Regions from separate parts of the Pseudomonas sp. NFX71 genome, predicted to be linked through region 2. Evidence: riboswitches for the same ligand, from Rfam matches in the RefSeq annotation. Region 2 holds a riboswitch; the other holds the start of a gene.
What was found. A riboswitch is a leader RNA that binds a small molecule or an ion and turns the genes downstream of it on or off. The one in region 2 is predicted to bind cobalamin.
Positions count from the first base shown of each region.

Region 1: it holds a riboswitch for cobalamin, as region 2 does, so the genes downstream of both, cobO (cob(I)yrinic acid a,c-diamide adenosyltransferase) here and cobW (cobalamin biosynthesis protein CobW) in region 2, are expected to answer to the same signal.

Region 1 covers NZ_CP182230.1:3,784,969-3,789,578, reverse strand. Annotated here, with positions in the region: gene bluB (5,6-dimethylbenzimidazole synthase) at 1-99, opposite strand, end outside; gene ACM1ZW_RS17545 (cobyrinate a,c-diamide synthase) at 96-1,496, opposite strand; gene cobO (cob(I)yrinic acid a,c-diamide adenosyltransferase) at 1,493-2,104, opposite strand; cobalamin riboswitch at 2,184-2,419, opposite strand; gene ACM1ZW_RS17535 (hypothetical protein) at 2,574-3,158, shown strand; gene ACM1ZW_RS17530 (PQQ-dependent sugar dehydrogenase) at 3,227-4,540, shown strand.
Region 2 covers NZ_CP182230.1:4,848,536-4,853,145, reverse strand. Annotated here, with positions in the region: gene cobN (cobaltochelatase subunit CobN) at 1-1,285, opposite strand, end outside; gene cobW (cobalamin biosynthesis protein CobW) at 1,289-2,350, opposite strand; cobalamin riboswitch at 2,452-2,665, opposite strand; cobalamin riboswitch at 2,793-3,021, shown strand; gene ACM1ZW_RS22715 (CbtB domain-containing protein) at 3,141-3,344, shown strand; gene ACM1ZW_RS22710 (CbtA family protein) at 3,356-4,060, shown strand; gene ACM1ZW_RS22705 (cobalamin biosynthesis protein) at 4,057-4,470, shown strand; gene cobM (precorrin-4 C(11)-methyltransferase) at 4,554-4,610, shown strand, end outside.

The sequences.
Region 1 (4,610 bases), 1.1 Mb from region 2:
TTCGACGGTGCCGCCGCTGAAGTGGCGCATGTCGCGGCGTTCGGCTATCGCGCGATACACTGCTTCCCGCTCGGCTTCACTGAATGCGTTGTCGGTCATGGCCTCATCGCTGGCAGGCCAGCTCCCACAGGGATCTGCGTTTCTTCAGGTAATACACGGTCAACTGTGGGAGCTGGCCTGCCAGCGATGGCAGCTTCACGGTCAGGCGCAAACAGCGCAGCTACAGCGTTCGGATTGGACGGGAAATAGAAATGCACATAGGAAGCCGTCATCCGCCCCTGCCGATAAACCGCCTCCGCTCCGCGCCCGCCGTTAGGACTGAGGCCACGGGCAATCGGCTCAAGTTCGGTGCTGGTCAACGAATGATGATAGGTGTGGCCGCGCAGCGAACCTTCGGGCAATTCCACCGCCTGCAACGCCAGCGCCGCCAGCCGTTTCTGCATCACCGCATCACCGGCCAGCAACCCCACCAGTTTTGCGCGAGTACCTTCGACATCGGTCAGCGAATCGAGCAGATACAGCATGCCGCCACACTCGGCCAGCAACGGTTTGCCCGCCGCATGGTGAGCGCGAATGGCGCCAAGCATGGAGGTGTTCTGTGCCAGCGCGACATGGTGCAATTCCGGGTAACCGCCCGGCAGATAGAGACTGTCAGCCTCCGGCAATTGCGTGTCGCGGATCGGCGAGAAGAATGACAATTCGGCACCCATGGCTCGCAGCAAATCCAGGCTCGCGCCGTAGGTGAAAGCGAAGGCTTCATCACGGGCCACGGCAATCCGTACACCGGCCAGCAACGGTTCGGCGGCGATCACTTCTGGAGCGGCGAACTCCACAGGTGGCGGCAGCGCAACGTCACAGCTGTTGGCCAGTGATTCGGCCGCCGCATCGAGACGCAGGTCGAGATCGTTCAACTCGCTGGCCTGAACCAGACCGAGGTGCCGACTCGGCAATTCAATCCCGGTCTCCCGGGACAATGCGCCGTACCAGCGCAAGCCTTCAGTCAGGCTGCCTTCAAGCAACTGCGCATGGCGCAAGGTGCCCACCCGGTTGGCCAGCACGCCAGCGAACGGCAGGTCCGGCTGATACTTCGCCAACCCCAACGCCAGCGCACCAAAGGTCTGCGCCATCGCCGTCCCGTCGATCACCCCGAGCACCGGCACACCGAAATGCCGCGCCAGGTCAGCGCTGGACGGCGTGCCGTCAAACAGCCCCATGACGCCTTCGATCAGGATCAGATCGGCTTCATCGGCGGCTTCCCACAACAGTCGACGACTTTCCTGCTCGCCGACCATCCACATGTCCAGTTGGTAGACCGGCGCACCGCTGGCGCGCTCGAGAATCATCGGGTCGAGAAAGTCCGGACCGCATTTGAACACGCGCACCTTGCGCCCCTGATTGCGATGCAAACGGGCCAGCGCGGCGGTGACGGTGGTCTTGCCCTGACCGGAAGCCGGCGCGGCAATCAAGACCGCCGGGCAATGACGTGGTTGACTCACAATTCGACGCCTTTTTGCGCTTTGATGCCGGCCTGGAAGGCGTGCTTGATGACGCCCATTTCTGTAACGGTGTCGGCCAGTTCGATCATTTCCGGCTTGGCGCCGCGACCAGTGACCACCACGTGCTGCATCGGAGGCCGCGCCTGCAAGTCGCTGAGCACCTGATCGAGATCGAGGTAACCGTGCTTGAGGGCAATGTTCAGTTCATCCAGCACCACCAGGCCAATCGACGGATCCTGAAGCAGTTCACGGGACACTGCCCAGGCGGCTTCGGCGGCGGCGATGTCGCGTTGGCGGTCCTGGGTTTCCCAGGTAAAGCCCTCGCCCATCACATGAAAACGCACCTGCTCGGGAAAGCGCCGGAAAAACAGTTCTTCGCCCGTGCTGTTGCGGCCCTTGATGAACTGCACCACGCCGCATTGCATGCCATGGCCCAGGGAGCGGGCGAGCATGCCGAACGCCGAGCTGCTTTTGCCTTTGCCGTTGCCGGTCAGCACCAGCAGCAGGCCGCATTCATTCGGCGAGTTGGCGATGCGTTCATCGATCACGGCTTTTTTGCGCAGCATGCGCGCCAGATGGCGTTCGTCACGATCGGGAGTATCAGTCATGGGGAGCTCTCCGTTGAGGCTGGATAACGGCGGGCAGGCACAAGAATAGACGGCAAGAAGCCTGGCATCGCCCACCGTGATGCCGCTGGATGGATCAGGCCGGTCTCCGGGCTCATGAGCGGCACTCCGCCTGACTGCGCGCCTTCCCATGCCGATATCGACACAGTGGCAACAATGCTCAGTCTTCACTCATTTACCGTTGCGGGGGCAGCGCCGGGATCGTGATTGTTCATGAATGGAACGAATGCACTCACCGGCTTCCCTGTTTCACTCTGTCGACCAAGGCCACAGAGCACCTGAAACAAGCCGCGAAGGTTAGAGGGTTGGGGGTGGAGCGTCAATTAAAGCCGGGACGCCGTCGGGCGATTAACTGCCGTTGATCAATTAACTGACGCCAATCTTGTGCCACACTCTCAGCAGTGATATCAAAGCGCCACAACCTGACAACACAATAACAAGGGTGAGCCACATGCAAGGCATGATCATCAGCAATCCGAAGCTGGAATTCCTGCGCCCGGTGCTGGAGCGCTGGTTTGACTGTATCGACCGTTACAACGCCGTGCGCGGCGATAACGACACGCCTTACTGGTACGACGAAAAAGCCAACCTCGGCTTGCTCTCCGCCGCCGCATGGACCGCGGAAATGGTCACGCTGCAACAGACACCGACCCGCAAACAGAACGAGGAAGGCGAACGCAACGCCCGCGCCGACCTGTTCATCGCCACCAGCGAAGAACGCGCCTACCTTCAAGCCACGCAGCGTTGGCCACGGGTCAACAACCTGAACCTGACACAGGCGCTGGCCGATATCACCAGCGACGCCAGGCGAATCAGCTACGCCAGTGACCTGAAACTCGGTTGCCTGTTCGTTGCACCGCAAAAAGCCCAGCATGGCGCCACCCCGGAAGAACTCCAGGACATGGTCGACGATCTGCAAAAGGAACACTCCTGCGCCGTCGCCTGGTATTTCCCCTATGCCTACCGCAAGTTGCGTAATGAAACGGGCAACTATCATCCTGGCATCGCCGTGCTGTTCAAGGAAGCCCGCGGCTGACCGGTTGAACCATCGCGGGTGTGCGCTTCTCTATTGATCAGGTCACTGCATTTATAGGGAAGATCAGCATGCACAAGCCCCCGTTCGTTCTCGTCATCGCCCTGGCCGGAGGGCTCGCCGCCTGCGGTGAAACCTCCAGCCTGCAAGTCTCCGACGGCACCGGCCCGTCACCCAAATTGCCAGAACCGAACAAAACCCTGATCCCGACGGTGAACATCGCCCCGGCAATCGGCTGGCCGGACGGTGCGAAACCCACCACCGCAGCGGGCACCCAGGTGGCGGCGTTCGCCGAAGATCTCGATCATCCGCGCTGGCTGTACGTGCTGCCGAACGGTGACGTGCTCGTCGCCGAAACCAACGCGCCGCCCAAACCCGACGATGGCAAAGGCGTTAAAGGCTGGGTCATGAAGAAAGTCATGGGCCGCGCCGGTGCCGGTGTACCGAGCCCGAATCGCATTACGCTGTTACGGGACAAGGACCATGACGGCATCGCCGAAACCCGTACGGTGTTTCTGGAAAACCTCAATTCGCCCTTCGGCATGACCTTGGTTGGCAATGACCTGTATGTCGCCGACACGGATCGCTTGCTGCGCTTCCACTATGAGAATGGCGACACGGCCATCAAGTCGCAGCCGATCAAAGTGGTTGATCTGCCGGGCGGCACACTGAATCACCACTGGACCAAAAACGTCATTGCCAGCAAGGACGGCAGCAAGCTGTACGTCACGGTGGGTTCCAACAGCAATGTCGCCGAAAACGGCATGGACCAGGAAGAAGGTCGCGCGGCGATCTGGGAAGTGGATCGCGCCACCGGCAATCACCGGATCTTCGCCTCGGGGATTCGCAATCCAAATGGCCTGGCCTGGGAGCCGCAGACCGGCGCACTGTGGACGGCCGTCAACGAGCGGGATGAAATCGGCAGCGACCTGGTGCCGGACTACATCACTTCAGTGAAGGACGGCGGATTCTACGGCTGGCCTTACAGCTATTACGGCCAGCACGTCGACATTCGCGTCGAACCGCAAAATCCGGACCTGGTCGCCAAGGCCATCGCGCCGGACTACGCGGTCGGCCCGCACACCGCATCGCTGGGCCTGACGTTCGCTGAAGGCAACTCGCTGCCAGCGCAATTCAAGGAAGGCGCATTCATTGGGCAGCACGGTTCGTGGAACCGTAAACCGCACAGTGGCTACAAAGTGATTTTCGTACCGTTCAGTGCCGGCAAGCCGATTGGGCAACCGATTGATGTACTCACGGGCTTCCTCAATGACGAAGAGAAAGCCATGGGTCGGCCGGTGGGTGTGGTGATCGATCAGCAGGGTAGCTTGCTGGTGGCGGATGATGTGGGGAACAAAGTGTGGCGGGTTTCTGCGGCAAAGTAGCTGCCACACGCAAGACCTGTGGGAGCAAGCCTGCTAGCGATAGGGTCAGCACATCCGACATTGATGTACC
Region 2 (4,610 bases):
CGGTGCCGCTGTCCGGCAATTCAACAGGCAGCGGATAACCTTGTGTGTGCAACGCACGGAGGATATTCAACGCGGCAGCAGGTGTATCGAGGCCGACGCCATTGCCAATGCGCCCGTCACGGGTCGGGTAATTGGCGAGGATCAGGGCGATGCGTTTTTCACTGTTCGGCACCCGCGCCAGATCGATCCAGCGCCGCGCCAGTTCGGCGACAAAATCCATGCGCTCCGGTTGTGGCCGGTAGCACACCACATCGGACTGACTGCGCTCGCTGCGCCACGCCAGGTCCTTGAAGCTGATCGGGCGGCTGATGATCCGCCCGTCCAGTTCCGGCAGCGCGATGTGCATCGCCAGATCCCGCGGGCCGAGGCCCTGTTCGCTGGCCCGCCAACCGGGTTCGTTGTCCTGGGCGCAGATCGCCTGGATCACCGGGATGTTGCGGCGAAACGGTCGCAAGTGCGGGGCTTCGGGGCTGGACTGGGCGAAACCGGTGGTGTTGAGAATCACCCCTGCTTCGACTTCATCCAGCCAGTCCTCGACCACCGTCAGGCAGCCGGGCTCCTTCAAACTGGCCACGGCAATCGGCAAGGGATTTAACCCCGCCGCTTGCAAACGCTGGCAGAAAATATCAATGAACGCAGTGTTCGCCGCCTGCAAATGCGAGCGGTAAAACAGCACCGCTGCCACCGGTTGCCCGGCCTGCCAGTCGGCCTGCCAATCACTCAATGCGGCGGGGCTTTTTTGCGGGTGGTAGATCGCCGTACGCGGCAGGGTTTGTGGCTCGGCCCACGCATAGTCGCGGTCCAGCCAGCGATTGGCCAGGCAGCGAAACAGATCGAGAGCGTTGGTCATGCCGCCCTGGCGCAGGTAATGCCAGAGTCGATCACGGTCCTCAGGTTTCACCGTGCTCAGGTCGCTGAGTTCCGGGTCCGGGCGATCATCGCCGGGCACCAGAATCAGCTGCACGCCGCGTTGCGAAAGCTCGACCAGACGCTCGACGCCGTAACGCCAATAGGCAATGCCGCCGTGCAACGAAATCAGAATCACCTTGGCATGGCGCAGTACTTCATCGACATACAAGTCGACCGAGGCGTGGTTCTGCACCTGCATCGGGTTGGCCAGACGCACACTCGGGTAATCGTCCGGCAACTGCTGCGCCGCTTCGGCGAGCAACGCCAGGCTGGAATCGCCGCTGCACAGGATCACCAGCTCGGCGGGGGTTTGTCCAAGGTCGGCAATGTTGTCGTCCGACACGAAACCGCCGGGCTGGGTCCTGAGCAGGTGCATGGGTTAAACGCTGAGCGCAGCGCGCAATTGCGCTTCGAGTTGCCCGGCGTCCAGCTCCTGACCGATCAACACCAGACGCGTGGTGCGCGCTTCGTCGGCGCCCCACTGACGGTCGAAGTGCTTGTCGAAACGCGTGCCCACGCCCTGGATCAGCAGACGCATCGGTTTGTTCGGGATGGCAGCGAAACCCTTGACCCGCAGGATGCCGTGCTTGACCACCAGTTGGGTCAGCGCGTCCATCAGCAGGCTTTCGTCGGCTTGTGGCAGTTCGATGGAAATGGAGTCGAACGCGTCGTGATCGTGATCATCTTCGCCTTCATGGTGGTGATCATGATGGCTGTGACGGCCGTCGATGTGCTCTTCGGAACCGGCGCCGAGGCCGATCAGCACGTCCAGTGGCAGGCGACCGCTGCTGGCTTCGATGACTTTCACCGCGGGCGGCAGTTCTTCGGCGACTTCAAGGCGCACGCGGGCCAGGTCTTCGGGGCTGATCAGGTCGGCCTTGTTGAGAATCACCAGGTCGGCGCTGGCCAGTTGGTCGGCGAACAACTCGTGCAGGGGCGATTCGTGGTCCAGGTTCGGGTCGAGTTTACGCTGGGCGTCGACCTGGTCCGGGAAGGCCGCGAACGTGCCGGCGGCAACGGCCGGGCTGTCGACGACGGTGATCACCGCGTCAACCGTGCAGGCGCTGCGGATTTCCGGCCACTGGAAGGCTTGCACCAAAGGCTTTGGCAGGGCCAGGCCGGAGGTTTCGATCAGGATGTGGTCGAGGTCGCCGCGACGGGCGACCAGTTCGCGCATCACCGGGAAGAATTCTTCCTGGACGGTGCAGCACAGGCAGCCGTTGGCCAGCTCATAGACCCGGCCGTTGGCTTCTTCTTCGGTGCAACCGATCGAGCATTGCTTGAGGATTTCGCCGTCGATGCCCAGTTCGCCGAACTCGTTGACGATCACCGCGATGCGGCGGCCCTGAGCGTTGTCGAGCATGTGCCGCAGCAAAGTGGTTTTGCCCGAGCCGAGGAAGCCGGTAACGATGGTGACGGGGAGTTTGGCCAGTGTTTTCATCGGATGCCCTTTGGCAAGGTGGCGGGCATACGGGACGACGACCGCGGCTGCACAGGCAGGCGCGCGGAAGATTTCGCCACCGGATCACCCCGCCCGGTTGTAGTGAGAATTCGTGTCGAGGCAGGTCTCCTGGCTGACGGTGTGCCTGTCGCTAGACTGGCGTTGGCTGCGCCTTCCCGCGGGCTCCAGGGCTGGAGCGTGCAGTGGCGTGGCAGCGAACATCACCGTTCACAGTTGCGGGGGCAGCCGCGGCATCGACCGCGTTCCCTTCTTAGCTTCGGCAAACGCCGAAGAACCTCGAAAGCGCAAGGCTACGCATGGTGCGTGGGCGGGTCAATGTCCGTCAGTTGATTGCAATCCCCTCGCCACAGGTAACACTCCTTGCCCTTGCCCCCGAGTTGAGAACCCTTGCCAATTGACGCCCAACCCCCGCCCATGCTCTCCTACACGCCTTGTTACGGGTGCCCTTCACAGGGTGAAACGGGAAACCGGTGAATCATGTGCTTTACTCAAAGCCATGTCAGTCCGGTGCTGCCCCCGCAACGGTAAGCGAGCGAAGCGTCAGATCCACTGTGCCAGCAGTTCGGCATGGGAAGGTGACGCTTGCAGGTTTCGGCTGATGCCAAAGCCCCTCGCGAGCCCGGAGACCGGCCCGCAACACAAAGTGACGATTACGTTCACTGAATAACAAACCCGCGGTGGGCGGGCGCTGTTTGAACCTCTGCGAGCCCGATTCGCAGGGGTCTTCCATGCGCTCTATTCACCCGCTGACAGACCAGAGGGAAGCGCCATGTCGATCATCAGCAGCACCGGCAGCAACACCGATAAGAGCACCGCCAGCACCACCACGACCCTGACCCAACGCCTGACCGCTGCCGTATGCGCATCGATCCTTGGCGCGTGCCTCGTGTATTTTGCCGGTTTCTCGCACATCGAAGCCGTGCACAATGCCGCGCACGATACCCGTCACAGCTCCGCCTTCCCGTGCCATTGAGACCTGTCGACATGATCAAGCGTATCGCGCAAACCGCAGGCTTCACCGGGCTGCTGGCCGCCCTGTTGCTGACCCTGCTGCAAAGCTTCTGGGTCGCACCGCTGATTTTGCAGGCCGAGACTTACGAACAATCCGAGCCGGCCGCTGTTCAAGTCCATGAGCACGCCGCTGGCACCGCCGCTCACGCCCACGATGCCGAAGCCTGGGAACCGGAAGACGGCTGGCAGCGCGTGCTGTCGACGACCGGCGGCAACCTGGTGGTAGCCGTAGGTTTCGCCCTGATGCTCGCCGGCCTCTACACCTTGCGTGCGCCGACCAAAACCTCCCAGGGCCTGCTCTGGGGCCTGGCCGGTTACGCGACGTTTGTACTGGCGCCGACACTCGGCCTGCCACCGGAACTGCCGGGCACTGCCGCGGCGGACCTGGCACAACGGCAAATCTGGTGGATTGGCACGGCAGCGTCGACCGCCGTCGGCATCGCGCTGATCGTGTTCAGCCGTCACTGGCTGATGAAGGTACTGGGCGTGGCGATTCTCGCCGTTCCCCACGTCATTGGCGCCCCGCAACCGGAAGTGCACTCGATGCTCGCGCCGGAAGCCCTGGAAGCCCAGTTCAAAATCGCTTCGCAGCTGACCAACGTGGCGTTCTGGCTGGCCCTGGGCCTGATCAGTGCCTGGTTGTTCCGCCGCAAAAGCGATGGCCAATACCACGCATGACGCAGACCAGCACAGCGCCGACTTTAGTGGTCGGCCTGGGCTGCCAGCGCGGCTGCCCTGTCAGCACGCTGCGGGCGTTACTCGATCAGGCGTTACAGGCGCATCAAATCGGACTTCACCAGATCAAGGCCCTGGCCAGCATCGACCTGAAGCGCGACGAACCTGGCCTGATCGAGCTCGCCGCACAACTCGCGCTGCCCTTGATGTATTTCAGCAGTGAGCAACTGGCCGGTTATCAACCACAACTCAGCCACCGCTCGGACATCGCTTTTGAGCGCACTGGCTGCTATGGCGTAGCCGAAAGCGCCGCCCTCGCCCTCGCTGAACAACTGGCTCAGGCACCGGCAAAACTGCTGATCTCGCGACAGAAATACGCCCAGGCCACCCTGGCATTGGCGTGCGCCGCGTAAAATCCTCGATAATCCCCGCCTTCGATCATGAGCAATCTTCATCTGAAGCCTTGCCCAGGCCCTTTTTCTGACAGGAAACGACGATGACCGTCTACTTCATTGGCGCAGGTCCCGGCGACCCGGAACTGATCACCGTCAAA